2 regions of the Bradyrhizobium sp. BR14999 genome follow, and region 1 is predicted to be linked to the other one. Evidence: predicted binding sites of a transcription regulator. Region 1 holds the regulator's gene; the other holds the start of a gene.
What was found. Region 1 encodes PhoB, which activates phosphate uptake and scavenging genes when phosphate is short. Its sites were predicted from a motif close to TGTCATNNANCTGTCAT; they were not measured.

Region 1 (14,519 bases):
AGCTCGTTGATGTCGAGGAAGTGCTTTGGCGACTTGCTCATCAGCTTGCCGCCCGCTTGGTCTGACTGGACGAGATCGCCGTGCAGGCGCGCTCGAGCCGCCCGACGCTGTCCTCGATCTCGGCTTCGGTGACGATCAGAGGCGGCAGAAAGCGCACGACATTGTCGCCGGCGCCGACGGTGAGCAGTTTTTCGTGGCGCAAGGCGGCAACGAGATCACCCGAAGGCACGACCGCCTTGATGCCGATCAGGAGACCCTCGCCCCGCACTTCGCTGACGACATCAGGATGGCGATCGATCACGGAGGCGAGCTTCTGCTTGAGCAGCAGCGACATCTTCTGCACGTGATCGAAGAAGCCGGGCTTGAGCATGACGTCGAGCACGGCGTTCGCAGCGGAGATCGCGAGCGGATTGCCGCCGAAGGTCGAGCCGTGCGAGCCGGGTGTCATGCCGGAGGCCGCTTCCGCGGTCGCAAGGCAGGCACCGATCGGAAAGCCGCCACCGAGCGCCTTCGCCAGCGACATCACGTCGGGCGTGACGCCGAGACGGCGATGCGCGAACAGATCGCCGGTGCGGCCCATGCCGGTCTGCACCTCGTCGAACGCGAGCAACAGGCCCTTCTCGTCGCAGAGCTGGCGCAGCGCCTTGAGAAAGGCGGGTGCCGACGAACGCACACCGCCCTCGCCCTGGATCGGCTCGATCAGGATGCCGGCGGTCTGCGGACCGATCGCCTTCTTCACGGCCTCGATATCGCCATGCGGGACCTGGTCGAAGCCGTCCATCGGCGGGCCGAAACCTTCGAGATATTTTGCCGAGCCCGTCGCAGCCAGCGTCGCCAGCGTACGGCCGTGGAAGGCGCCTTCGAAGGTGATCATGCGATAGCGATCGGGATGGCCTTTGGCGGCGTGATAGCGCCGCACGACCTTGATCACGCATTCCAGCGCTTCGGCGCCGGAATTACAGAAGAACACGAAGTCCGCGAAACTCTCGTTGCACAGACGCGTTGCAAGCCGTTCGCCATCCGGGCTCTGGAACAGGTTCGACATGTGCCAGAGCTTGGTCGCCTGCTCCTGCAACGCCTTGACCAGCGCGGGATGGGCATGGCCGAGCGCGTTCACCGCAACGCCCGACGTGAAATCGAGATAGCGATCGCCATTGGTCGCGATCAGCCAGCAGCCTTCGCCGCGCTCGAAACCAAGGTCGGCCCTGGCGAAAACGGGAAGCAGATGCGGCGCGGCGCTGTTGGTCATGACCATCACTTGGATGTTGCATTTGAAAGTTGAGACCTGCCTGGCGTGCCTTGCGCAGCGCACCATTGACCGGTCCGGAAAACGAAACGTGCCGCCTTTTAAGGGCGGCACGCGGCACTATCTTATGCCTGGCAAGACCGGTGTCAATGCCGCCCGGAAAGCCTCGCGAAACGCTGAATCCGTAGTCTTGCGGTGCCGATTTTGCGGGGTTTTCACCACGGAACATGTGGAAGCGAGTCGGCGGACTCTTGCGCGGGAGTCACGCCATATTGTAGCGTTTGGCCTGTCAGATACGACATCTCGTGCAGCGGTTCTGATCCTCTAAGTCCTCATGTACCGGCGTAAACGTTCGGGCGTCAGTAGCGCGCCCGGCGAGCCTTAAGGGATTCTGGCGGCACGGGTTTTTCAAGGCTTAGGCATTCGCTGTGAGGCCCCAGGATGGCGGCGCGCAGCGAGGGAAAGGGTGCAATGACGGTTTTGACCTGGTCCGACGATCGCGTCGAGCAGCTGAAAAAGCTCTGGGAGGCCGGACTTTCGGCCAGCCAGATCGCGGCCGAGCTCGGCAATGTGACCCGCAATGCCGTGATCGGCAAAGTGCACAGGCTCGGCCTGTCGGGCCGCGCCAAGAGCCCATCTTCGGCCGCGCCGCGGCCGCGCAAGGCGCGCCCAGCACAGCACATGATGCGGGTGACCCGGCCGATCTCGCGCGGCAACACCGCGCTGGCGCAGGCCTTCGAGGTCGAGGTCGAGGCCGAACCGGTCACCTACGACAACGTGGTGCCGATGAGCCAGCGGCTGTCGCTGCTGGAATTGAACGAGGCAACCTGCCACTGGCCGGTCGGCGATCCCTCGAGCCCGGATTTCTTCTTCTGCGGCGGCAGGGCGCTGTCCGGCCTGCCCTACTGTGCCCAGCACTCGCGCGTGGCCTATCAGCCGGCCGCAGATCGCCGGCGCGCGCCGGCCAAGCCGAGCACGCGGTGAGTTTGTTCTGAGACCAGAAATGAGCCGTCGTGCGATGGCGGCTCTACATGTTCGGTGTCGTCCCGGCGAAGGCCGGGACCCATAGCCACCGAATGCCATTTGGCGAAGACTCTCAATGATGCGGCTGCACCGTGCAATCAAGACCGCGCCCAATCGATAGATCACGCGGTATGGGTCCCGGCCTTCGCCGGGACGACGCGGAAATTGGGGCGACAGCTCGCTAACTCATCCCCACCAAACGCCTTACGTCTGCTCCGCCTTCGCAAACCGATCATCCAGCGCATAGCCGGCGCCGCGGACGGTGCGGATCGGGTCCTGCTCGCGGCCGAGATTGAGCAGCTTGCGCAGGCGGCCGATATGGACGTCGACAGTGCGCTCGTCGATATAGATGTCGCGGCCCCAGACGCTGTCGAGCAGCTGCTCGCGCGAGAACACGCGGCCGGGATGCTCCAGGAAGAACTCCAGCAGGCGATATTCGGTCGGGCCGAGATCGATCGGCCGGCCCGAGCGCGCCACGCGGCGCTTGTCCCGATCGAGCTCGATGTCACCGTAGGCGAGCACGGTGGCGAGCCGCTCCGGACTTGCGCGCCGCAGAAGGCCCTTAACGCGCGCGAGCAGCTCCGGCACCGAGAACGGCTTGACGATGTAGTCGTCGGCGCCGGTCGCAAGACCCCGCACCCGCTCGCTCTCCTCGCCGCGCGCGGTGAGCATGATGATCGGGAGTTGCTTGGTCTCGGGACGGGTGCGCAGCCGCCGGCACAGCTCGATGCCTGATAGTCCCGGCAGCATCCAGTCGAGCACGATCAGATCCGGGATGTGTTCCTTGAGGCGGGTGTCGGCGTCGTCGCCGCGCATCACCGTCTCCACGTCATAGCCGTCGCCTTCGAGGTTGTAACGGAGAAGCTCGGTGAGAGCTTCCTCGTCCTCAACCACCATAATGCGTGCGCCCATGTTGTCGTCGCTCCCTAGGTATTCGGTACCGTCGTGGCGAAGGTCGTCATGTCGCCCTTCGGCCGCTTGTCGGTGATCGCCTGCCCCTCGATCATGTAGAACACGGTTTCGGCGATGTTGGTGGCGTGGTCGCCGATCCGCTCGATGTTCTTGGCGCAGAACATCAGATGGATGCAGAACGAGATGTTGCGCGGATCCTCCATCATGTAGGTGAGGAGCTCGCGGAACAGCGAGGTGCAGATGGCGTCGACTTCCTCGTCGCCCTTCCACACCGCCATTGCCGCCGGCAGGTCATGCGCGGCATAGGCGTCCAGTACCGACTTGACCTGCTGCTGCACGAGGTCGGTCATGTGCTCCAGGCCGCGGAACAGTTTTAGCGGATGGAAGTCCGTCTCCAGCGCCGCAACGCGCTTGCCCATGTTCTTGGCGAGGTCGCCGATGCGCTCGAGATCGGTGGCGACGCGCATGGCGCCGACGATCTCGCGCAGATCCACCGCCATCGGCTGGCGGCGGGCGATGGTGAGCACGGCGCGCTCCTCGATGCGCTTCTGCAGCGCATCGAGCTCGGCGTCGGTGGTGACGACGCGCTGACCGAGCGCGACGTCGCGGCGGATCAGCGCGTCGACGGAATCGACGATCATGCGCTCGGCGATGCCGCCCATCTCGGCGACCAGGCGGGTGAGCTCCTGGAGGTCGGTGTCGAAGGCCTTTGCGGTATGTTCAGTACCCATGTCCCGTCTCCTCAGCCGAACCGGCCGGTGATGTAATCCTGCGTACGCCGGTCGCTCGGCGACGTGAAGATCTTGCTGGTGTCGTCGAACTCGATCAGCTCGCCAAGATACATGAAGGCGGTCTTGTCGGAGACGCGCGCCGCCTGCTGCATGTTGTGGGTGACGATCGCGATCGTGTAGTTCTCGGACAGTTCCTGGATCAGCTCCTCGACCTTGGCGGTCGAGATCGGATCGAGCGCCGAGCAGGGCTCGTCGAACAAGATCACTTCAGGCCGCACCGCGACCGTGCGGGCGATGCAGAGGCGCTGCTGCTGGCCGCCGGAGAGCGACAGGCCCGAAGCGTTGAGCTTGTCCTTGACCTCGTTCCACAGCGCGCCGCCGCGCAGCGCCTTCTCGACCCGGTCGTCCATCTCCGACTTCGAGATCTTCTCGTAGAGGCGGATGCCGAAGGCGATGTTCTCGTAGATCGTCATCGGGAACGGCGTCGGCTTCTGGAACACCATGCCGACGCGGGCGCGCAGCAGATTGAGGTCGAGCTTGGGGTCGAGAATGTTGGTCTGGTCCAGCATCAGCTGGCCGGTGACGCGCTGGCCCGGATAGAGGTCGTACATCCGGTTGAAGATGCGCAGCAGGGTCGACTTGCCGCAGCCCGACGGGCCGATGAACGCCGTGACGCGGTTGGTGCCGAGCGTCAGGTTGATGTTCTTCAGCGCGTGATGCTCGCCGTAATAGAAGTTGAGGTTGCGCACCGTCACCTTGGCGGGCGCTTCCGGCAGCGGATGCGAGGCCAGGTGACCGTTGGAACTCACGGATACGGACAGGTCGGTCATTTTGCGGTCCTCTCGGCACCGAGGATGCGGGCGCCAATGTTCAGGGCAAGCACGGTGAGCGTGATCAGCAGCGCGCCGCTCCAGGCGAGTTGCTTCCAATAGGCGTAGGGGCTCTGCACGAAATTGTTGATGGTCACGGGCAGGTTGGCCATCGTCTTGTTCAGGCCGAGGCTGAAGAACTGGTTCGACAGCGCGGTGAACAGTAGCGGCGCGGTCTCGCCGGCGACGCGGGCGGTGGCGAGCAGCACGCCGGTGATGAGGCCGGAGCGCGCGGCGCGGTAGGCGATGCGCTTGATCACCAGCGAGCGCGGCAGGCCGAGCGCGGAGGCCGCCTCGCGCAGCGCGTTCGGCACCAGAAGCAGCATGTCCTCGGTGGTGCGAAGCACCACGGGGATGACGATCACGGCGAGCGCGAGGCTACCCGCGATCGCCGAGAAGCCGCGCATCGGCACCACCACGGCGCCGTAGATGAACAGGCCGATGATGATCGAGGGCGCCGACAACAGGATGTCGTTGATGAAGCGGATCACCGAGGTCAGCTTGTCGTTGCGGCCGTACTCGGCGAGATAGGTGCCGGCGAACAGGCCGAGCGGCGCGCCGATGCCGACACCGAGCACGGTCATGATCAGCGAGCCGACGATGGCGTTGAGCAGGCCGCCTTCGGACGCGCCGGGCGGCGGCGTGTTCTCGGTGAAGACCTGGAGGTTCAGGCCGCTAAGGCCGTTGTAGAGCAGCGTGATCAGGATCAGCGCGAGCCAGGTGACGCCGAAGGCGGCGGCGGCGATGCAGAGCCCGCGGATGACGATGTCGGTGCGGCGACGGCGTGCGTAAATCGGGTTCATGTCACTTCCCCGCCTTCTGTTCCAGACGCAGCAGCATCAGCCGCGCGGCCGCGAGCACGAAGAACGTCAGCACGAACAGGAGCAGACCGAGCAGGATCAGGCCGGACTGGTGCAGGCCGTCGCTCTCGGCAAACTCGGAGGCGATCGCCGCCGAGATCGTGGTGCCCGGTGCAAAGATCGACGAGGAGATGCGGAACGAGTTGCCGATGATGAAAGTCACCGCCATAGTCTCGCCGAGCGCGCGGCCCAGCGCCAGCATGACACCGCCGATGATGCCGACACGGGTGTAGGGGATCACCACGCTGCGGACGACTTCCCAGGTGGTGCAGCCGACGCCGTAGGCGGCCTCTTTCAGCACCGGCGGCACCGTCTTGAACACGTCGACCGAGATCGAGGTGATGAAGGGCAGCACCATGATGGCGAGGATCAGCGCGGCGTTGAACAGACTGAGATAGGACGGGGGACCTGCGAAGATCGCCCCCAGCACGGGAACGCCGTCGAAGACCCTGATCATGAAGGGCTGGAAGGTGTTGGCCAGGAACGGGCCCAGCACGAAGAAGCCCCACATGCCGTAGATGATCGACGGAATGCCGGCGAGCAGCTCGATCGCCATGCCGATCGGGCGGCGCAGCCATTGCGGGCAGAGCTCGGTAAGGAAGATCGCAATGCCGAGACCGACCGGAATGGCGATCAGCATCGCGATGAAGGAGGTGACGAGCGTGCCGTACATCGGCCCGAGCGCGCCGAGCACGGGCGGATCGGCCGAAGGCGCCCAGCGCTGCGTCCACAGGAACGACAGGCCGTATTCCTTGATCGCCGGGAAGGCGCCGACGATCAGCGAAATGATGATACCGCCGAGGATCAGCAGCACCGAGATCGCGGAAAGCCGCGTGATCCAGTAGAAGGTGACGTCGCCGAGCTTGAACGCGCTCAAGGCCTTGGCGCGGTCATACGGTCCGGCGTCGTCGATTACATCGCTCTGAACGGCCATCTCTGCCACGCCGATCCCCTGTACCCGTTCTCTATACGCTTGTTGCCGGAGTTGTGCCCCGGATGCGGCGCGAGCTGCGAAGCGGTGCGACGCTGATCCGGGGCCCGGTTCTTGTGGGTCCCGGGGCTGCGCAGCAGCGTTTCACGCTGCAGCGCGTCCGGGACATTCGCTTCAGCTCTTGATCTCGGCAGCCCAGGTCTTCTCGATCAGCTGGACGACGCTGTCCGGCATCGGGATGTAGTCGAGCTCTTCAGCCGCCTTGCCGCCGTTCTTGAAGGCCCAGCGGAAGAACTTGATGGCTTCCTGGGAGGCAGCCTTGTCCGTCGCAGACTTGTGCATCAGGATGAAGGTCGCCGCCGTGATCGGCCAGGACTTGTCGCCGGGCTGGTCGGTCAGGATGACGTAATAGCCAGGAGCCTTGGCCCAGTCGGCGTTGGAGGCGGCGGCCTGGAAGGCCTCGACGGTCGGTTGCACCGGCTTGCCGGCCTTGTTGACGAGACCGGTGTAGGTCAGCTTGTTCTGCTTGGCATAGGCGTACTCGACATAGCCGATCGAGTTCTTGGTCTGGCTGATGTTGCCCGACACGCCTTCGTTGCCCTTGGCGCCGACGCCGACCGGCCACTCGACCGCGGTGCCCTCACCGACCTTGCTCTTCCAGTCCGCGCTGGCCTTGGAGAGGTAGTTGGTGAAGTTGAAGGTGGTGCCCGAACCGTCCGAACGGCGGACCACGGTGATCGCCTCCGCGGGCAGCTTCACGTTCGGATTGAGCTTCTTGATCGCGGCATCGTCCCACTTGGTGATCTTGCCGAGATAGATGTTGGCCAGCGTCTCGCCGTCGAACACCAGTTCGCCGGGCTTCACGCCCTCGAGGTTGACGACGGGGACGATGGCGCCCATCACCATCGGCCACTGGACGAGGCCGTCCTTCTCGAGCTGCTCGGCCTTGAGCGGCGCGTCGCTGGCGCCGAAGGTCACGGTCTTCGCCTGGATCTGCTTGATGCCGCCGCCCGAGCCGATCGACTGGTAGTTCAGACCGTTGCCGGTCTCCTTCTTGTAGGCATCAGCCCACTTCGAATAGATCGGGAACGGGAATGTCGCACCGGCACCCGTGATGTCGGCTGCAAACGCCGCCGTCGTCGATGCGGCGACCAAGCCGGCAGCGACGATAGTTTTGAGGAAATTCATGCTGGTCTCCATACAGGGGAGCGAAGCGCCATCCGCGCCCGATCGCGCTCCCCGCGCCGCCCCTTTAGGAGCGGTCGGCTGTGCTTTTACGAAGGTTTCGTGACAGCTGGATGACACCTTCAAGCGATTGAAATCGCTTGATTTTCAGGTCGAAGTCGGAGGCCTGGCCTGGGGAAAACAGGCGGTAAAAGTGGCGCCCTGTTTGGGTACGCTTTCGATCAGGAGCCGGCCGCGATGACGGTTAAGAATATGTTTCACCAGCGATAATCCGAGCCCGGTTCCACCCTGCGAGCGGCTGTCGCCGACGTCGACCCGATAGAAGCGCTCGGTCAGCCGGGGCAGGTGCTCCGGCGCGATGCCCGGGCCGAAATCCCGGACCATGGCCCGGATTTCCTGAGATCCATCAGTGGCCGCGCTTGACGTCAGCGACACGATGACGCGTCCGCCCGAGGCGCCGTATTTGAGCGCATTCTCGATCAGGTTCTCGAACAGGCGAAGCAGCTCCTCGCGGTCTCCCGCGATCATCACGGGGGCTTCCGGCAGATCGGTCTCGACATCGACCTGGCGTTCCCGCGCCAGCGGCTCGAGCCCGTCGGCGACCTGGAGGATGATCGGCAAGAGGTCGACCAGCGTGTCGGGGCGGACATGGGCCGACAGCTCGACCCGCGACAGCGACAGCAGATCGTCGATCAGGCGCGCCATACGGGTCGCCTGGTTGTGCATGATGCCGAGGAAGCGCTCGCGCGCCTTGGGATCGTCCTTGGCCTGGCCCTGGAGCGTATCGATGAAGCCCGACAGCGCGGCGAGCGGCGTGCGCAGCTCGTGGCTGGCATTGGCAACGAAGTCGGCCCGCATCTCCTCGACCCGGCGCAGCGGCGTCTGGTCGTGGAAGGTCATCAGCATGCATTTGTCGGCGCCGCCGAAGGTGGTCGGCACCGGCACCGGCGTGATCATGAGCTCCATCCAGCGATCGACCGGAACATGGTCGAGATAGGTCGCGCGCCGCGGCTCGGTGGTCGCGATCGCCTCGCGCAACGCCGTGATGATCTCCGGCGAGCGTAGCGCGAACTGGGCGAGCTCGTTCCTGCGCAGCGCCGGCGCGAGCTGGGCGGCGGCGGCATTGAGATGGATGACGCGGCCGGCGCGGTCGAGCAGTACCGCAGGATCCGGCATGCCGGCGACGACGGCGGCCACCGCCGCGCTCTCGACCGGGTTGATGCGCCTGACATCGTCGCGCGAGGCTGTGGGATCGTGCAGGCGCCAGGGGATCAGCGCCGCGGCTGCGATGCAGAGGAAAACGATCGCGGCATGCAGCGCCGACAATTCGCCGAGCGAGACCACCACCGACAGCGCCAGCGCCGCAGCGATCAGGATGATGGTCGAGTGCCGCAGCCGATCGGACCAGGGCTGGGTGTTGGGAGAAGATGGGGCGTCGATCGCCATCGGGGAGGGCTTCTCCTTAAAGGCTTGCGCCGGTCAGGCGCCGCTGTCGCTGCGCTCTCTCACATAAGCGGCCTCATGCGCCGGGCCGGGATCGAGCTTGAGCGCCGCCTGCTGCAAGCGCTTCGAACGTGCGCCGATGATAACTTCGCGAAACGTCAGCAAGATTACAGATAGAACGAAGGGGGACAAATAATAGAGGACGCGGAACAGGAGCATCCCGCCCAGGAGCTCCTCGCGGTCCATCTGCCAGAGGCCGACCAGCATGGCGGCATCGAACACGCCAAGACCTCCGGGCGAATGGCTGGCAAAGCCGAGCAGTGTCGCCGAGACGAAGATCACCGCGACCACGACGAAGCCGAGGTTGGGCTCGTCCGGGACCAGCACGTACATCGCGAGCGCGCAGAAACCGAGATCGACGATGCCGATCGCGATCTGGAGCAGCGTCAGCGGGCCGCCCGGCAGCACCACGGTCCAGGGCCCGCGTCCGACCACGCGCGGCTGGGTCCAGACCCACACCACATAGGCGACCAGCCCCACGATGATCATCATCGCCAGCGCCCGGTTCAGCCAGGGCGGCAGCTGGTCGATCGCGGCGGCGGCCTCCGGATGGTAGGAGATGCCGAGGCCGAGCACGGCGGCATTGCCGAGCCAGAAGGTCAGGCCGGCGAGAAAGCAGATTTTTGCGACGTCGATCGCATTCAGCCCATAGGCCGAATAGATGCGGTAGCGCACCGCGCCGCCGGTGAAGACGCTGGCGCCGACATTGTGGCCGATCGAATAGCTGGTGAAGGCGGCGAGCGCGTTGATCCGGTAGGGCACGTGGGAATGCCCGATCGCGCGCGTGGCGAACAGGTCGTAGAAGGTCAGGGTGAAATAGCCCGCAGCCACGAACAGCGCCGCCATCGCAATCTGGCTCGGCTCGGTGCTCTTGATCGCCTCCAGAACCTCGTTGCGATCGATGCCGCGGAGCATGTGGTAGAGCACATAGCAAGCGATGCCGATGACCGCGACGCTGATCACAACTCCCAGCTTATGCAGGATTTGCTTCTGGCGCAGAAACGTCGTCGCCCTGCGTATGGCTTCCAGCATCTAGACCTCGAACAACGCTTCAGCGGCCAGGTTGGCCGGCAGACAGGCGGACGACGCACCGGCACTCAACGACCCCTCGCCGCCGGCTTCGGCATCGCGCATGCCCCCTGCCCTTCCACTAGCGCGTTTTCGGGCGAAGTGGAATTCGCCAATTCGAACAAAAACACGTGCCTTCAATATTTTAGGCAGGGTTGCGGGCTCCTGATGCACGGTTTGGCGCTTTCGGCGGCAAGGCTTGACGCGAATCTCCTTGGCAATCCTGCGCAGACGCCATGAAGTTTTGATGATTTCAACCGCACAATGTTCCGTCACGGCTTTAAGCCGACGTCAATCTATGGGGCGCGCCGGCCTGTTGAAAGGGGGGCATCGAAGCGGCCGGTCACGGATTTCTGATGCGCCGAAAGGCCGCGGCGGACGCGCACCCATCCCTGGGAGTGGGGTGCACGGCAACATCACGGGGCAACCGGCGGTGTGCTCCGCGAGACCACCCGGTCGCGTAGCCATGCACCGATGGCGCAACCCACGAGATAGCACGCGAACATGATCAGGCCGAGGTCGAGCCAGTAGCCGAAACGACCGGGGACCACGTGTGACAACGAAGCTGCGACCAGACCCGCGGCAAGGGCGGCAAGCCACCGCGCAGTCACCTTCGAGGTGCCGTTGCCGCGCTGGACCACCGAGATCCAGCCCATGCAAAAGCCCAGCAGCAGCGAGCCGATCAGCCAACCCATATGGAACGAGACGAGGTAGGGCATCGTCACCTCACCAGAAATTCGATGCGGCGGTTCTGCGCCTTGCCCTCATCGGTGTCGTTGCCGGCGAGGGGCTGCGTGCTGCCGTGGCCAACCGCAGTGAAGCGGCTGGCGGGCAGGCCGGCCTTGACCAGATAATCGATCACCGCCTGCGCGCGCTTCTCCGAGAGAGCCTGATTGAAGGAGTCCTCACCGTCGGCATCGGTATGCCCGACGACCTCGATATTGGTGGTGGGGCAGCGCAACGCCGTCTCGATCAGATGGTCGAGAATGCCGGCGGAGTCCGGATCGATGTCGGCGCGCTTCGCCGCGAAGCGGATCTTGCCCTTGGCCAGGAGGTCCGAGAACAATTGCTGGCACACCGTGCCGTCGACGGGGCCTGCCGCAGGCTTCACCGTGATCTCCGGCTTGTATTGCCAGTTCTTCGGAAAGTCCTTGCCGAGCCCTGCGCGGATGTCATTGGCGGCGCCCTCGTAGAGCGCATCGCCCGACAGCTTCACCTCGCGATCCGAAACCACGAGTGTGCCGGTGGACAGCCGCGACAGCGCGCCGAGCGCTGCGACCACGGCGGTGTTGAAGGCGCCTGGCGCGCCGATGCTGGCCTTGAGATTGTCGACGACCTTCTCGTTGAAGAACTTTCGCGAGGCGCTGGTCGCGATCGCGGCGTGGATGGTGTTGTCGGGGACGTAGCCGGTCAGCGTCACCGTCGCGGCCACCGGATCCTTGTAGGCCTGGAAGATGTAGGGCGGTGCCTTGACGTCGTTGGCGGCGATCGAAAAACCCTCCGGCAGGTTCTTCAGCGCGGCCGCAATCGCCTCGCGACCGCCGAGCTCGCGCGCCATGCCCGACAGATTGACCTTGGTATCTGTGATCGTGATCTTGCCGTCCTTGAGCTTGCCGATCTGGTCGAGCAGCAACGTCGCGGCGGCCTCGAATCGTGGCGGCGCACCGCGCGCCAGCCCCATCTGATCGGTCACCTCGACGCCGGCGACTTCCTTACGCGCCGCCTCGGTCAGCCGCGCCCGCATCGAGGGCAGCGGCGCGGAGCCCGACAGGGTCACCCGCACCACGTCACGTTCCGCATTCCAGACGAAGGGTTTGGCCTCGGGAACAAGGCGGGTCCGGTCGTCGACCAGCCGCACACCGGGGACGGTTTCGACCGCCATCACGGCGTCGCGGCGCCCCTCCTCGGAGAAGGCGTCCGCGGCCAGGCTGACGTCGCGGCCGTCGACCGCGATCCGGGTCTTGTCCAGAACGGTATCCTTCAGCGCCGCCGAGCTGCGGGCCGCCAGGTCCGCCTCGACCGGCAAAGTGTTATTCCAGGCCGCAAATCCCCACATGACGGCCAGGGGAATCAGCCCCGGCCACCATTTGCTGGCCCACCTGAAAAGCTTCTGCATTCGACGACCCGAACTCTGGAACCGGAGACAAAACAAACCCTTGGCGGGCTGTCAAACCGGAAATGGTGCCCTTGTGGAGGCCCTGCGTGGACAACCGGAATAACTTTTTCTTCAAGGGTCCTTCCGTAAGTTGTGGGCGGAATGCCCGGGGGTCCGCCAGCCTGCAATGAAACAACTCCGCAACAACGTCATCCGCGCCGGGCTGGAAGCGCTCTATTTCAGCGGGGCGCACCATCTGTTGCGCCCGTTGCTGTCGGGCGTCGGTGCCATTTTCATGCTGCACCACGTGCGGCCGGCCCGTAAGGCTGCGTTCCAGCCGAACCGGCATCTCGAAGTCACCCCCGATTTCCTTCGCGCCACGCTGTGCCATTTGCGCTCACGCGACATCGACATCGTCGGCATGGACGAGCTGCATGAGCGGCTGGCGCAGGGCCGGTTCGCCCGCCGGTTCGCGGCCTTCACGCTCGACGACGGCTATCGCGACAACCTGGACTATGCGCTGCCGGTGCTGCGCGAATTTGACGCGCCTTTGGCGGTCTATGTCGCAAGCGATTTTGCCGAGGGCAACGGACGTCTGTGGTGGATTGCACTGGAGGCGGTGATCGCCAAAGCCGAGCACATTGACGTCAGAATCGGCCATTCCAAGCTGCGGCTCGATGCGACGACGCCCGCTGCCAAGCAGGCGGCGTTCGACCGCTTGCACGACTGGCTGCGCGCGCTACCGGGCGAGCACGACCTCAAGCGCGAGATCGAAGCGCTGTGCACGAATTATGGCGTCGACATGGAAGCGCTGTGCCGCAGCCTCTGCCTGTCATGGGACGAGGTGAAGAGGTTGGCCGCCGATCCCCTGGTCACGATCGGCGCGCACAGCATCAGCCATAGCAATCTCGCCAAACAGGCGGCGGAGATCGCCACGCAGGAAATGGCGATGAGCCGCGCGCGGATCGAGCAGGCGCTGGAGCGCCCCGTGCTGCATTTCGCCTATCCCTATGGCGACCGCGAAGCGGCGGGCGAGCGCGAATTCGCGCTCGCTGCGGCAGCCGGGTTCAAGACCGCAGTGACGACGCGGCCCGGCATGCTGTTCGCCGACAACGCCGGCCACATGACCGCGCTGCCGCGCGTCTCGCTCAACGGCAACTACCAGGCCACGCGAATCTTGCCCGTGCTGACCTCGGGCGCCGCGACCGCGATGTGGAACGGTTTTCGCAGGATTGCGGCGGCGTAGCCGTCAAACTCCGCCGTCGTCGCAAACCTCAGGCGTCGTCCTGGCGAAAGCCAGGACCCATTGCCACCGCCATTCATTTTGCGACGCGCTCGGGCCAAAGCTCGATCCAGCCACTGCCCCCTGGGGTAATGGGTCCTGGCTTTCGCCAGGACGACGATGAGGCGCGTTCCTTGACTCTCAATTGGCACCGGCTCACACAGCCTCCAACCCAAGGGAGGCACCATGTTCAACGATCTGTTCTCGCTCAAAGGCCGCGTTGCGCTCGTGACCGGCGGCTCGCGTGGCATCGGCAAGATGATCGCGGCGGGATTTCTCAGCGCCGGCGCGGCAAAGGTCTACATCACCGCGCGCAAGGCGGGGCCGTGCGAGGAGACCGCCAAGGAGCTCACCGCGCGATATGACGGCGAATGCATCGCACTGCCGATCGACATCTCGACGGTTGCCGGCGCCGAGCTGCTGGCCAGCGAATTTGGGAAGCGCGAGCCGAAGCTCGACATCCTCGTCAACAATGCCGGCGCGGCCTGGGGCGCGGCGTTCGACGAATTCCCCGAAAGCGGCTGGGACAAGGTGATGAATCTGAATGTGAAGGCGCCGTTCTTCCTGACCAAGGCACTGGCCGGCCCCTTGCGCGCGGCAGCCTCCGCCGAGCGACCGGCGAAGGTGATCAACATCGCCTCGATCGACGGCATCTTCGTCAATCCGATGGAGACCTATTCCTATGCCGCGAGCAAGGCCGGGCTGATCCACCTGACCCGGCGCATGGCGGTGAAGTTGATCTCCGACCATGTCGTGGTCACCGCGATCGCGCCGGGCCCGTTCCAGTCCGACATGAACCGCGCCGCGCGCGATC
Region 2 (14,519 bases), 3.4 Mb from region 1:
GTCGCGGAGGTGTGTCCGAGGCCGCGGCTTCCGAAGTGGACGCCGATCCAGACAAAGCCTTCCTCGTCACGCATGAGGTCGACATAGTGATTGCCCGATCCGACCGTGCCGAGCTGGCTCATCGCCTTCTGACGGTAGGCCTCCATGTCGCTCTCGCGCCAGGCATCGCCGTCGTCGAACAGCGCGTGCTCGGCCCGCTCGGCATTGGCGCGGCCGACACCGAACGAGATTGTCTTGGCGACGTCGCGGATGATCGTGGGCACGATGTTGGCGATGTCGTCGAAGCGCGTGTCGAGCTTTGCGGCCATGTTGCCGCAGCCGATGTCGAAGCCGACGCCGGAGATGCTGATCTGCTTCTCGTAGGCGATGACCCCGCCGACCGGCTGGGCGTAGCCGAGATGGCCATCGGCGCAGATCACGCCGGATACGACATTGCCGACCGCCATGCAGTTGCGCATCTGCGCCACGGTCGCCTCCTCATGCGGGCCGAAGATCTTCAGCGGCGCGTTCTGGAAGCGCGCCTCCTGCGGACGCAGGTTCGCGATCTCGCTCGCGGCGGTGTTGGCCTCGCGGGCGAGCTGCTCCTTGCGCGCGGCGTCCCGGTACGAGCACCAGGCCGGCTGGCCGCGTCCTTCGCCGACGCGCGAGTCGGGATCGATGCCGGCGGCGAGGCAGAGCTCGCGGGCGCGTTCCGTGTAGGGATCGGGTCGTCGCATGGCCTTGAGTCCTGCTTGGCCCCGGGGCGCAGTCCCGCGTCCGGGGTCGTTGTCGTTGCGCATCAATTAAACGCCGTCTCCGACGCAGCGATCCACGCAACCGGGGCGCCTCAGAGAAGCCGCTGACGCGAGTCCAGGCGGTTTGGCACGCGCATCGTTTGCGCGAGCCCCGGGATCCGGGTCTCCGGTTCCGGCCATTGCCGGGATGTCTGAATGGGCCGCGCGGCGGGCAACAAAAAACCCTCCGGAGCGGCAGGCTCGGGAGGGTCCGTGAGAAGTGGAGTGTCGATCTTGCGGTCAGGCAAGATCGCTCCCATGAGCCGGGCAGGCGCAATCGATTGGCCGCAGGCCATTCGACAGTCGCGCAAATCTTTCGTAGCTGTGCTTCATCACTGGGTTCACTGTTTTCGCGAACGGAAGTGATCGCGAGGGCGCGGGACATACGCCCGCAACTTGCGGGCGTCAAGCGGCGCGCGTGAGAAATTGGAAATGACGGACGCACGACGTGCCAACCTATCTCGGTCTCGATGGATTTCGCTTCGGTTGGGTCGCGGCCTGGATCGATGAGCGCGGCGATCACGGCTTCGATTATTCACCGGGCCTGACGCGCCTGCTCGCGATGCCGCATGCGCGTGCGATGATCGACATGCCGATCGGGTTGAATCCGAGCGGCTATCGCGCTTGCGATCTGCGTGCACGCGAATTGATCGGGCCTGCCGTATTTCTCGGCGCGCGCCGCGACCTCTGGACGTTTCCGGATATGGCGGCGGCCAATCGCCATTATTGGGCGCATGAGGGCGAGGGCAGGGGCGTGTCCGCGCAGCTCTGGAACATCAGAGACAAGATTAGGGACGTCGACGCGATCATGACGCCGGCGCGTCAAGCCAGCATCGGCGAAGCCCATCCGGAATTGATTTTCTGGAATCTGGCAGGACGAGTCCATCTTGCGAAGAAGACATCGGCGCAAGGCCGCGAACAGCGCATCGCGCTCCTGGAGCAGCGCGGATTCACGCGCCTGCCGAAATGGTTGACGCTTCGCTACCGCACCGGTATCGGCCGCGATGATCTCATCGATGCCTGCGCCTGCGCGGTCGCGGCGCGCGATAGCACGCAACGTGTCGGCGACGACGAGATCGATCCGCGGGGGCTGAGAATGGAGATCAACTATTGAGGCCTCCGTGGCCCTCGCGATCGCTTCCGTCTCCCGCGTGGCAGCGACGGGCATGGCTCTGCTTCACATCAACGCCATCGTCGTCCAGTCTTGCTGCTCTCTCCTCGTACTCCTCGGCCATTGACTGCAACCGCCGCGCGGCAGCGTTATGCGCGAGTTCGCCGGCGACACGGCGACACCGCTCAGCATGGTCGAGCAGGGCGCGCTTCTCGATGCTCATCCGGCGATAACGCTTGGAAGCCTCAATGGTCCCTGCGCGGGCGGTTGGAACAGTGCGATGGCCTTGTCTCGGGGAGTGGGAAAAAGCGGCAATATTTTCAAGCGGGCGAGGAACATGGTCCTTGAACGGTCGTTGGCCAATGACTGTTGAGGGACAAAACACCATGTACGACGTCTGCCAATTGGCGACCGCGATGCTGGCGATTGCCTTTACGGCTCTGCTGTTGATCACGGGTCAACGGTTCATCGAGTACCGACTGCAACACGACGCAATGACTCCGGTCGTGGCGATGGCAACGCTGCCGCCATAAGCGAGGGCTCGCAGGGACCTCGCAGGGACGAATAGTGACTTGCGCCGCACGGCGTCCTGCCTAGATTGAGCACGCCTCAGTCCATGCATCAAAGGTCCCGATGTCCGCTCTATCTGCTTTTCCCATCACCAAACGTTGGCCGGCGAAACATCCCGAACTGCTTCAGCTCTATTCGCTGCCGACGCCGAACGGCGTCAAGGTCTCGATCATGCTGAAGGAGATCGGATTGCCCTACGAAGTCCATCTTGTCGATTTCGGCAAGGACGACCAGAAGACGACCGAATTCCTCTCGCTCAATCCGAACGGCAAGATCCCGGCGATTCTCGATCCCAACGGCCCCGGCGGCAGGCCGCTGCCGCTGTTCGAGTCCGGCGCGATCCTGCAATACCTCGCTGAGAAGACCGGCAAGCTTCTGCCGGAAGACGCCGCACGCCGCTACCAGACCATCCAGTGGGTGCATTTCCAGATGGGCGGCATCGGGCCGATGTTCGGCCAGGTCGGCTTCTTCCACAAATTCGCCGGCAAGGAGTTCGAGGACAAGCGGCCGCTCGAACGCTACGTGGACGAGTCCAAGCGCCTGCTCGGCGTGATGGAGACGCATCTCGCCGGTCGGCAATGGTTCATGGATGACGACTTCACGATCGCCGACATCTCCATGCTCGGCTGGGTGCGCAATCTCATCGGCTTCTACGGCGCCGGCGATCTCGTCGCATTCAGCCAGTTCAAGTCGGTCGGTGCCTGGCTCGAACGGGGCCTTGCGCGTCCGGCGGTGCAGCGAGGGCTGAATATTCCGAAGCGGCCGTGAGGCTAGAACAGCGCCTTGTAACTCATGTAGAGCGCCATCAATGCGACGAAGCCGATCATCATCCGGCGCAGCAGCGATTTGCTGACGCCATTGGCCGCGCGTGCGCCGAGATCGGTGCCGATCCAGAGTCCGGCCAAAATGCCGATGATGGCGGGCCAGCCGACCATCAAGCCCTTGCTCCAGTAGATCCAGGCGGCCGGAATGTTGGTCGGGATCACCGAGAAGATGAGGCTGACGAGTTGCGCCTGATGCTGCGGGACGCGAAGACCCGCGGCGAGGCCGACGGTGATCGCGAGGCCTCCGCCGATGCCCATGAAGCCGGACGAAAATCCGGCAAGCATGCCGATCAGAAGCAGGGGTAGCCAGGGCAGATCATTGCGGTCGCCGGCCTCGTTGCTCGCGTCCTTCCGCTCGCGGCGCAGGATCAGCAGAGCGATCAGCGCGACGAGGTACACGACATAAGTCCATTGCAGGACCGAGTCGGAGACCGCGGCCGCGGCGTAACCGCCGCCGGCGCCACCGATCAGGAATCCGAGGCCGATCCAGCCGATCCATGGCAACCGGCTGCGCTTGCCGCTCTGCCAGTAGCGGCGCACGCCCGCAAGGCCCGTCGGAGGCACCTGCGCGATCAGCGACGTGCCCTGCGCGACGTGCTGCTCGGCGCCGAGCAGCAGGACGGAGAAGATCACGAGGCCGCCACCCGGGCTCACGCCCATGAAGCCCGATGTCAGCCCGCCGACGAGGCCGACACCGGCGCCAGCGAGGAGGTCGTTAATCCAGGACATCGCTCACGTCCTGGTTCGTCGCTTCATATCAGACTTGGTCGCGCGAAAGCCCTCGATCACGCCGGTCACGGCTGCCATGCAGGCCTCGACGTCAACATCCTCGCCCCAGCACTTTTGCAGCACAAAACCCTGGAAGATCGCGATCAGCACGCGCGCGATCGCGTCCGCACTGAGGTCGCGCTTGATGAGGCCGGCATGCTGGCCACGCTCGATGAGTGCGACGATCAGCGCGCGAGGCATGTCGATGCCCTCGACGACGCTGGTACGGACGCGGCGGTTGCGCAGCGCCTCGGCCCAGCCATGGATGCCGACGCGACGCCGCGCTTCGCCGGTGGGATCGGTGAGCCATTGCGCATAGACGCGGACCAGCGCGTGAAGTCCTTCGATCGGATCGCCCGATCCTTGCGCGACCGAGTTGAGCACGGCTTCGCGGCGGTGCCGGTCATCGGCGAGCGCTTCGATCAGATCGTCCTTGCTCTGGAAGTAGAGATAGACCGCGCCATGGCTCAGTCCGGATCGCTTGACGATGTCGGCCATGCCGGTCTGGTGAAAACCGTCTTCAGCGAAGCAGGCGAGGGCAGCTTCGAGGATCTGCTGGCGCCGGCCTTCGCGTTGCTTGTCGCTGATCTTGGGCATTTGGTGGTCCCTTAAATAGCTGACCGATCGATCGTTTTAGTAATCGGCCAATGAAAGCCAAGACAAGCCGATCCAAATAAAAAATGACTAGTCAGTCATTTTTATTGCCAAAAGATGTTTCGGTCAAGTCCGGACCTCCCGACGCCGTGAAAAAGCGGATTGAGTCGTTGCGGGACGCCGACAGAGGCGGCGGCCCGGTCCTTGATCGTGTGCCGCTAGAACAGCCGTCCGCCGTTCGGCACGGGCTTGCTTGGCTGCACCAGTACGACCTTGCCGGCAGCATCGGGGAAACCGAGTGTCAGCACCTCGGATACGACCGGGCCGATCTGGCGCGGCGGGAAATTGACGACGGCCGCGACCTGCAGCCCGACCAGCGACTCGATCGGATGATTTTCGGTGATCTGCGCCGAGCTCTTGCGGACGCCGATCACAGGACCGAAGTCGATCCATAGCCGCCAGGCCGGTTTGCGCGCCTCCGGGAACGGCTTGGCGTCGACGATGGTGCCGACGCGGATATCGACCGCAAGAAAGCTGTTGAAGTCGATGGTCGGCGAGGCGGCGGCCGCGGGATCGTGGGTGACGTGCATGATCTATCCGTTCGGGAAGTGGCGTCGTTCGCAATATTGTCGCGCGAACCGGAGTTTCGTACAACGCGGCGGTCACGATACGACGCATGCGCGAGGAACGACTTGCCCAACATCATCTACGGTATCAAGAACTGCGACACCATGAAAAAGGCGCGCACCTGGCTCGACAGCCATGGCGTGCCTTACGAGTTTCACGACTACAAGACGGCGGGAGTCGAGAAGGACAAGCTCAAGCAGTGGAGTGACAAGGTCGGCTGGGAGACGTTGCTCAATCGCGCCGGCACGACCTTCAAGAAGCTCTCCGATTCCGACAAGGAAGGCCTCGGTGAGAAGAAGGCGCTGGCGTTGATGCTAGCGCAACCATCAATGATCAAGCGGCCGGTGCTGGAAATCGGCGGCAAGCTGCTGGTCGGCTTCAAGCCCGACATTTATACCAAGGAAATCGCGGCCAAGAACGTTGGAGCAAAGGCGCGCTAGCTTAGCTCGATGATCTCGGCGGTGATGCTTGGCCCGGGCTGATCGGCGAGCTCGACCACATCGGCCGCTGCGATGCGGCCGGGCGCACGATGAAAGAGGTCGCGGTCAATTACGGCCCGCAGCCTCGGACGCGGCGGCGCGTCATTTCCGCGCATCAGATTCTTGATCTCGAAGCCGCCGTCTTCGCAGAAGGTCTTCACCGACGCGATGACGTGGCTGACCTTGTCCTCGGTCAGGAACGGCAGCAGCAGCCGTTCATAGGCGACGATGCGACCGTAGATGTCATCGATGTCGGCAACGCTATAGATCGGAAGCGCGCGCGCGACGCATTCGTGATAGATCGGCATCACGAAGGGCGCGAGCCGCGGTCCGACATAGTCGTGCAGCAGGGTGCCCTTGCCGGTATTTCCATAAGCGCGCGAGATGCGCGTGCCTTCGCTCTGGATGGTCAGGTGCGGCGTCGGCGTCGAATTGTCCACCGTGTAATAGATGAGATCGGACAGCTCTTCCTCGAGTCGCGCAGGCTGGTACTCCCAGATCGCCGGTGCGACCTGCTGGCGCGCATAAAGTCGCAGCCACGTGTTCAGGAGATCACGCTGCCTGATCGACTTGACGACGGAGGGCGCGGTGCTTGCGAAATCCAAAACAATATTCCCGGCATGTCAAAACCCGCACATGATCCTCGCCGCGGGAAAATTTTCTATGAAGGCTGGCGCGGGAGACGAAAGACCGTTAACGACGGCTTGATGACCGGTGCTTCGCGAACCGGGAGGCCGGGCAGGCACGACATCAAAGCATCTCCGACTAAGGGAGCATTTGTATCCCAGCCGGAGGCCTGATCTGCTCAGCTTTCCGCCTTGCCTAACCCCCGTCACCTCCGGCATATTCCGCGCCGGGAGGCGGCGTTCCGAATGGGCTCCAAGGCCTCCGGAAAGCCGAAGTCAACAAGGACAGCCACGCGCGGCACGCGCGGGCAGGGGGAAATCTGTTTGGCCGATGAGTTCATTCTCGAAACGGAAGGCTTGACCAAGGAGTTCGCGGGCTTCTTCGCCGTCCGCGACGTTGCGCTCAAGGTTCGCCGTGGGAGCATTCATGCGTTGATCGGGCCGAACGGCGCCGGCAAGACGACGTGCTTCAATCTTTTGACCAAGTTCCTTAAACCGTCTGCCGGAAAGATCCTGTACAAGGGGCAGGACATCACTGCGATGGCGCCGGCGGATGTGGCCCGTATGGGCCTGGTTCGCTCCTTCCAGATTTCGGCCGTGTTTCCGCATCTCACGGCGCTGGAAAACGTCCGCGTCGCACTTCAGCGCCAGCACGGCTCTTCGTTCGACTTCTGGCGTTCCAAGTCCGTGCTCAACCGCTTCAACGATCGCGCGCGCGAGCTGTTGAACGATGTCGGCCTCAGCGAGTTTGCCAATACGCCCGCGGTCGAGATGCCCTACGGGCGCAAGCGCGCACTAGAGATCGCAACCACGCTCGCGCTCGACCCCGAGATGATGCTGCTGGACGAGCCGATGGCCGGCATGGGTCACGAGGACATCGACAAGATCGCGGCGCTGATCAAGCGCATCTCCGCGAAATATACCATTCTGATGGTCGAGCATAATTTGAGCGTCGTGGCCAATCTCTCCGACATCATCACCGTGCTGACGCGCGGGCAGGTGCTCGCGCAAGGCCATTACTCCGAGCTCACCAAGGACGAGCGCGTCAAGGAAGCCTATCTGGGAGCCGGTCATGCCTGACACTGCGATCGCCCAGGCTCCGGCAAAGGCTGCGACCGGCGGAAACATCCTTCAAGTCCGCAACCTCGAAGCCTGGTACGGCGAGTCTCACATCCTGCACGGGATCAACTTCGACGTGAGTGCGGGCGAGGTCGTCACCCTGCTCGGGCGCAACGGCGCCGGCAAGACGACCACGTTGAAGTCGATCATGGGCATCATCGGCAAGCGCTCGGGCTCGGTGAAGTTCAACAACCAGGACATCATCCGCGCGACCTCCGACAAGATCGCGCGCATGGGCATCGCGTTCTGCCCCGAGGAGCGGGGCATATTCTCCAGCCTCGACGTGCGGGAGAATCTGATGCTGCCGCCGGTGGTCCGCGAAGGCGGGCTGCCGCTCGATCAGATCTTCGACCTGTTCCCGAACCTGAAGGAGCGGCTCAACAGCCAGGGCACCAAGCTGTCGGGCGGCGAGCAGCAGATGCTCGCGATCGCGCGCATCCTGCGCACCGGCGCGAGCTTCCTGATGCTGGACGAGCCGACCGAGGGCCTTGCGCCCGTCATCATCCAGCAGATCGGCCACACCATTGCACGGCTCAAGAAGGAGGGCTTCACCATCCTCCTGGTCGAGCAGAACTTCCGTTTCGCATCGACCGTCGCCGACCGCTATTACGTGGTCGAGCACGGCAAGATCATTGACGGTTTTTCCAACGCCGAGCTTGCCGCCAACATGGACAAGCTCCACACCTATCTCGGCGTCTAGAACTGCCAAAGAAGTTAGAACCAACGAGAATACTTAGAGAGGGAAGCCGCATGAACACCCGGTCGATCGCTTCATTTTTGCTCGGCACCGCGCTGGCACTTGCCGCGACAAGCGGCGCGATAGCGCAGGACAAGACCATCAAGATCGGCGTGCTCACCGACAACTCCGGGCTCTACGCCGACCTTGGAGGTCCCGGCTCGACGCTGGCCGCGCAGATGGCGATCGAGGATTCCGGGCTTGCAGCCAAGGGTTGGAAGGTCGATCTCATCTCCGCCGACCATCAGAACAAGCCCGACATTGGCACCGCGATCGCGCGGCAGTGGATCGATGTCGAGAAGGTCGACGTCTTCATGGACGTGCTGAACTCCGGCGTGGCGCTGGCGGTGAACAATGTCGTCAGGGAAAAGAATTCGATTCTGATCGACACGGGTGCGGCGACGTCCGATCTGACAAACGCGCAATGTTCGCCGAACACGATCCACTGGGTCTACGACACCTACATGCTGGCCAACAGCACGGGACAGGCGCTGGTGAAGGCCGGCGGCGACACCTGGTACTTTCTGACCGCCGACTACGCCTTTGGTCACGCGCTCGAGCGCGACACCGCTGCGGTGGTGGTCAAATCAGGCGGCAAGGTGATCGGGAGCGTCAAGCATCCGCTCAATACCGCGGACTTCTCCTCGTTCCTCCTGCAGGCGCAGGCGTCGAAAGCGAAGATCATCGGTATGGCGAACGCCGGTGGCGACACCACCAACACGATCAAGCAGGCGGCGGAATTCGGCATCGTTGCAGGCGGCCAGAAGCTCGCCGGGCTTCTGCTGTTCATCACCGACGTCCATGCGCTCGGATTGAAAGTGGCGCAGGGGCTGAACTTCACCGAAACCTTCTATTGGGATTTGAACGACGGCACCCGGGCCTTCTCCAAGCGTTTCTCCGAAAAGATGAAGAACAAGGCGATGCCTTCGATGGTGCAGGCCGGCGTCTATTCGGGCCTGATCCATTATTTCAAGACGCTGGAAGCGTTGGGTGGCAATCCGCACGATGGCGCCAAGGTCGTCGCCAAGATGAAGGAAATTCCGACGGACGATCCACTGTTCGGCAAGGGCACGATCCGCGCGGACGGCCGCAAGCTCCATCCCGCCTATCTGTTCGAGGTCAAGAAGCCCGAGGAATCCAAGGGGCCGTGGGACTACTACAAGCTGATCGGCACGACGGCGGCAGACCAGGCTTTCAGGCCGCTTTCGGAAAGCGCCTGTCCGCTGGTGAAGAAGTAGTACCGACAGCGTCCGCTGGCGGGCACCGTCGTCAACAAAACGGGACTGGGTACGAGATCGATCGATGCAGGCTCTATACGCTCAGCTACTGGTGGGACTGATCAACGGCTCGTTCTACGCGCTGCTCAGTCTCGGGCTTGCCGTGATCTTCGGCATGCTCAACATCATCAATTTCGCCCATGGTGCGCTCTACATGATGGGCGCGTTCGTCGCCTATTTCCTGTTGAGCCTCGGCGGCATCAACTATTGGTGGGCGTTGCTGCTCGCGCCCATCATCGTCGGCATCTTCGGCATGATCCTTGAGCGGACCATGCTGCAATGGCTGACCGGGCTCGATCATCTCTACGGCCTGCTCCTGACCTTCGGCATTGCGCTGATCGTGCAGGGCGTGTTCCAGAACTACTTCGGCTCCTCCGGTCTGCCTTATGCCATTCCGGACCAGCTCAGGGGCGGCATGAATCTCGGCTTCATGTTCTTACCCGTCTATCGCGGCTGGGTCGTCGTGTTCTCGCTGGCGGTGTGCCTTGCGACCTGGTTCCTGATCGAGAAGACCCAGCTCGGGGCATACCTGCGCGCCGCCACTGAAAACCCGACGCTGGTGCGCGCCTTCGGCATCAACGTACCGCGCATGATCACGCTGACTTACGGTCTCGGTGTCGGCCTTGCCGCGCTCGCGGGCGTGCTGTCGGCGCCGATCAACCAGGTGCGACCGCTGATGGGCGCGGACCTCATCATCGTCGTGTTCGCGGTGGTCGTGATCGGCGGCATGGGATCGATCATGGGCTCCATCATCACCGGCTTTGCGCTCGGCGTGATCGAGGGCCTGACCAAGTATTTCTACCCCGAGGCCTCCAACACCGTCGTGTTCGTGCTGATGGTGCTGGTGCTCTTGGTGAAGCCAACGGGATTGACGGGAAGGGCAGCCTGACATGACGACCCTGACGGACGACACGCTGCCGACAACCCCTCGCGCCATGCGCGACGAGATGATCGTGTTCGTGGTGATGGCCCTGCTGTTGGCGGCGGTGCCGTTCACGGGAGTCTATCCGTTCTTCGTGATGCAGGCGCTGTGCTTTGCGCTGCTCGCCTGCGCCTTCAATCTGCTGGTCGGCTATGGCGGGCTGCTGTCGTTCGGCCACGCCATGTTCCTGGGAACCGCGGGCTATTGTAGTGCGCATGCGCTGAAGGTGTGGGCGCTGCCGCCCGAGCTCGGCATTCTCGTCGGCATCGCCGCGGCGTTCGTGCTGTCGATCATCACGGGCTACATCTCGATCCGCCGCCAGGGCATCTATTTCTCGATGATCACCCTGGCGCTGTCGCAGCTCCTCTACTTCATCTACCTCCAGGCGCCGTTCACCCACGGCGAGGACGGCATCCAGGGCATCCCGCAAGGTCACATGTTCGGCGTGTTCGATCTGTCCAAGCCGACGGTGCTTTATTACGTCGTGCTGATCGGCTTCCTCGCCGGCTTCCTCTTGATCTTCCGCATCATCAACTCGCCATTCGGCGAGGTCCTGAAGTCGATCCGTGAGAACGAGCAGCGGGCGATCTCGCTCGGCTACCGCACCGACCAGTACAAGTTCCTGGCCTTCATCCTGTCGGGCACGCTGGCCGGCTTTGCCGGGGCGCTGAAAGTATTCGTGGCGCAGAACGCCTCGCTCACCGACGTGCACTGGTCGATGTCGGGCGAAGTCGTGCTGATGACGCTGGTCGGCGGTCTCGGAACCATTTTCGGTCCCGTGATCGGCGCCTTCGTGATCATCGCCATGCAGCAATATCTGGCGGGCTTCGGCCAGTGGGTGACGGTGATCCAGGGTGGGATCTTCGTGATCTGCGTGCTCACCTTCCGCCGCGGCGTCATCGGTGAAATCGCGCATTACTTCCGGCGATCGCTCTAAGTAGCTGATTTTAAATCGATTTACCAGTCGCTTGAAAGCGGTGGATGACCCGGCTCCGCGGGCGCGAGATGACACGCGCGTGGATCGAAAATGGTCTATGACAGTTTCATGACGGCCCTCCCGGGCCGGGCCATTTCCAACCGGTAGCCTGTCCCCATGATGCGATGGTTTCGTGCTTTCCTGCCCAAGGAAGAACGGTTCTTCGACCTGTTCGACCGTCATGCCCAGACTGTGATCCAGGGCTCGATCGCGCTCCAGGGCATGCTCAACGGGGGCGAGGAGACGCCGGTCTATTGCCAGCGCGTCAATCAGTTCGAGAACGACGCCGACAACATCACCCGCGAGGTGCTGACGGCAGTGCGCCGTACCTTCATCACCCCGTTCGACCGCGGTGACATCAAGAACCTGATCACCTCGATGGATGACGCCATCGACCAGATGCAGCAGACGGCGAAGGCCGTGATGCTGTTCGAGGTCCGCGCCTTCGAGCCGCCGATGCGCGAGATCGGCGGGCTTCTGATCGAATGCGCCAATCTGGTGGGACGCGCGCTGCCGCTGATGCAGTCGATCGGCCCGAACGTCGCCATGCTGAGCGCGATCACGGAAGAGCTGGGCAAGCTGGAGGGCCGTGTCGACGATCTCCACGACATCGGGCTGAAGGAGCTGTTCCTCAAGCATCGCAACGGCAACGCGATGGACTTCATCGTCGGTGTCGAGATCTACGACCATCTCGAAAAGGTTGCCGACCGCTTTGATGACGTCGCCAACGAGATCAACAGCATCGTCATCGAGCAAGTGTAGCGCATGATGCGGAAAAGTGTGCAGCGGTTTTCCGCTCAAATCATGCGTAAGCTTTAAGGCAGGGGCCGCGCCGTGGATGCTGCGTTGGGTTTTCCCGTCCTGGTCGGCTTGATCGCCGTCGCGCTGCTGTTCGATTTCCTGAACGGCCTGCATGACGCCGCCAATTCGATCGCGACCATCGTCTCGACCCGCGTGCTGCGGCCCCAATTCGCGGTGTTCTGGGCCGCATTCTTCAATTTCGTCGCCTTCATGGTGTTCGGGCTGCACGTCGCCCAGACCATCGGCACCGGCATCATCGATCCCTCGATCGTCGACGCCCAGGTGATCTTCGCGGCCCTGGTCGGGGCCATCGTCTGGAACATCGTGACCTGGGCGCTCGGCATCCCGTCCTCGTCGTCGCATGCGCTGATCGGCGGCCTCGTCGGTGGCGGCATGGCCAAGGCGGGCATTTCGGCGGCGGTGTGGAGCGGGTTGTCCAAGACGGTGCTGGCGATCGTGCTGTCGCCGCTGGTCGGCTTCCTGCTCGCGATGATGCTGGTGGCGATCGTGTCCTGGGCCTCAGTGCGCTCGACACCGTTCGCGGTCGACCGCGCCTTCCGCATCCTGCAATTCGCCTCCGCCTCGCTCTATTCGCTCGGCCATGGCGGCAATGATGCCCAGAAGACCATGGGCATCATCGCGGTGCTGCTCTATTCGCAGGGCCATCTCGGCAGCGAATTCTCCGTACCGTTCTGGGTGGTGCTGTCCTGCCAGGCCGCGATGGCGCTGGGCACGCTGATGGGTGGTTGGCGCATCGTCCGCACCATGGGCCTGCGCATCACCAAATTGACCCCGATGCAGGGCTTTTGCGCCGAGACCGGCGGCGCTGCGACCCTGTTCATGGCGACCTTCCTCGGCGTTCCCGTCTCGACCACCCACACCATCACCGGCGCGATCGTCGGCGTCGGCGCGGCGCGCCGTGTCTCGGCGGTGCGCTGGAATGTCGCGAGCTCGATCGTCTATGCCTGGGTGATCACGATCCCGGCCGCGGCAATCGTGGCCGCGCTGAGCTGGTGGGCGGTCCAGATCGTCAAGTAACGAGCTTCAATCCGATAATTCCGGCGATGATCAAGGCGATGCTGGCGAGCCGGAAAGCTGTCGCGGGCTCACCGAACAGGATGATGCCCAGCGTCGCGGTGCCGACCGCGCCGATTCCGGTCCAGACTGCGTAGGCGGTTCCGACGGGCAGTGATTTGAGAGCAACCCCGAGCAGGATGATGCTGCCGGCCATGGCCGCGAGCGTGACGACCGACGGAACAAACTTGCTAAAGCCCTCGGTATATTTCAGGCCGATCGCCCAGGTGATCTCGAGAAGACCGGCGACGAACAAGATGCTCCAGGCCATGACGACCCTCCGTGCAAGGCAGGGCCGTCCCCGCAGGCAATGACCTATGAAAGGGAGAGCCGTCCCTCCCAAAGGCCGATATGGGGCTGGCCGGAGGGCTCCGCAATCACCAAATGAGGCTTGATCAGGCCCATTTTCCCTGCCAAACGCTCCCGCCATGTCCGACATCGCCACCACCGCAGCCGAATCGCCGGCCCGTTCTCCGCTTGCCGCTGAAGTGTCGCGGCGGCGGACCTTTGCGATCATCTCCCACCCCGACGCCGGCAAGACCACGCTGACCGAGAAGCTGCTGCTGTTCGGCGGCGCCATTAACCTCGCCGGCCAGGTCAAGGCCAAGGGCGAGCGGCGCAACACGCGCTCGGACTGGATGAAGATCGAGCGCGAGCGCGGCATCTCGGTCGTGACCTCGGTGATGACCTTCGAGTTCGAAGGCCTCGTCTTCAACCTGCTGGACACGCCGGGCCACGAGGACTTTTCGGAAGACACCTATCGCACGCTGACGGCGGTCGATTCCGCCGTGATGGTGATCGACGCCGCCAAGGGCATCGAGGCGCGCACCCGGAAGCTGTTCGAGGTGTGTCGTCTTCGGGATATCCCGATCATCACCTTCATCAACAAGATGGACCGCGAGAGCCGCGACGTCTTCGAGCTGCTCGACGAGATCGAGAAGACGCTGGCGCTCGACACCACGCCGATGACCTGGCCGGTCGGCCGCGGCCGCGACTTCCTCGGAACCTATGACGTTGTCAATGGCGGCGTGCGCCTGCTCGAAGGCGGCGGCGCCAAGACCGGCGCAGCGCAGCAGATCGAGATCGAAGAACTCGCCAAGCTCAATGCGAACCTCGACGCGTCGGCGGTGAAGGACGAGCTCGAGCTCGTCACCGAAGCGTCAAAACCGTTCGAGCTCGAAGCATTCCGCGAGGGTCATTTGACGCCGGTGTATTTCGGCAGCGCGCTGCGCAATTTCGGCG

Region 2: a site for PhoB is predicted at 11,461-11,477, ahead of ACR9YP_RS27750 (DUF47 domain-containing protein). Genes of this name have one in related genera too.

Annotation. Positions count from the first base shown of each region.
Region 1 is NZ_CM148536.1:498,839-513,357, forward strand. Features, by position in the region: gene argF (ornithine carbamoyltransferase) at 1-41, opposite strand, end outside; gene ACR9YP_RS02310 (aspartate aminotransferase family protein) at 41-1,249, opposite strand; gene ACR9YP_RS02315 (GcrA family cell cycle regulator) at 1,718-2,230, shown strand; gene phoB (phosphate regulon transcriptional regulator PhoB) at 2,474-3,181, opposite strand; gene phoU (phosphate signaling complex protein PhoU) at 3,196-3,912, opposite strand; gene pstB (phosphate ABC transporter ATP-binding protein PstB) at 3,924-4,742, opposite strand; gene pstA (phosphate ABC transporter permease PstA) at 4,739-5,584, opposite strand; gene pstC (phosphate ABC transporter permease subunit PstC) at 5,586-6,575, opposite strand; gene pstS (phosphate ABC transporter substrate-binding protein PstS) at 6,747-7,760, opposite strand; gene ACR9YP_RS02350 (ATP-binding protein) at 7,905-9,203, opposite strand; gene ACR9YP_RS02355 (putative bifunctional lysylphosphatidylglycerol flippase/synthetase) at 9,237-10,292, opposite strand; gene ACR9YP_RS02360 (hypothetical protein) at 10,293-10,604, opposite strand; gene ACR9YP_RS02365 (hypothetical protein) at 10,745-11,047, opposite strand; gene ACR9YP_RS02370 (OmpA family protein) at 11,050-12,444, opposite strand; gene ACR9YP_RS02375 (polysaccharide deacetylase family protein) at 12,611-13,669, shown strand; gene ACR9YP_RS02380 (SDR family oxidoreductase) at 13,892-14,519, shown strand, end outside.
Region 2 is NZ_CM148536.1:5,912,270-5,926,788, reverse strand. Features, by position in the region: gene ACR9YP_RS27820 (RtcB family protein) at 1-716, opposite strand, end outside; gene ACR9YP_RS27815 (DUF429 domain-containing protein) at 1,222-1,887, shown strand; gene ACR9YP_RS27810 (hypothetical protein) at 1,877-2,338, opposite strand; gene ACR9YP_RS27805 (glutathione S-transferase family protein) at 2,518-3,222, shown strand; gene ACR9YP_RS27800 (sulfite exporter TauE/SafE family protein) at 3,225-4,007, opposite strand; gene ACR9YP_RS27795 (TetR/AcrR family transcriptional regulator) at 4,011-4,643, opposite strand; gene ACR9YP_RS27790 (tRNA-binding protein) at 4,859-5,230, opposite strand; gene ACR9YP_RS27785 (ArsC family reductase) at 5,333-5,707, shown strand; gene ACR9YP_RS27780 (hypothetical protein) at 5,704-6,351, opposite strand; gene ACR9YP_RS27775 (ABC transporter ATP-binding protein) at 6,697-7,452, shown strand; gene ACR9YP_RS27770 (ABC transporter ATP-binding protein) at 7,445-8,191, shown strand; gene ACR9YP_RS27765 (ABC transporter substrate-binding protein) at 8,242-9,465, shown strand; gene ACR9YP_RS27760 (branched-chain amino acid ABC transporter permease) at 9,530-10,393, shown strand; gene ACR9YP_RS27755 (branched-chain amino acid ABC transporter permease) at 10,395-11,363, shown strand; gene ACR9YP_RS27750 (DUF47 domain-containing protein) at 11,520-12,164, shown strand; gene ACR9YP_RS27745 (inorganic phosphate transporter) at 12,237-13,241, shown strand; gene sugE (quaternary ammonium compound efflux SMR transporter SugE) at 13,234-13,548, opposite strand; gene ACR9YP_RS27735 (peptide chain release factor 3) at 13,706-14,519, shown strand, end outside.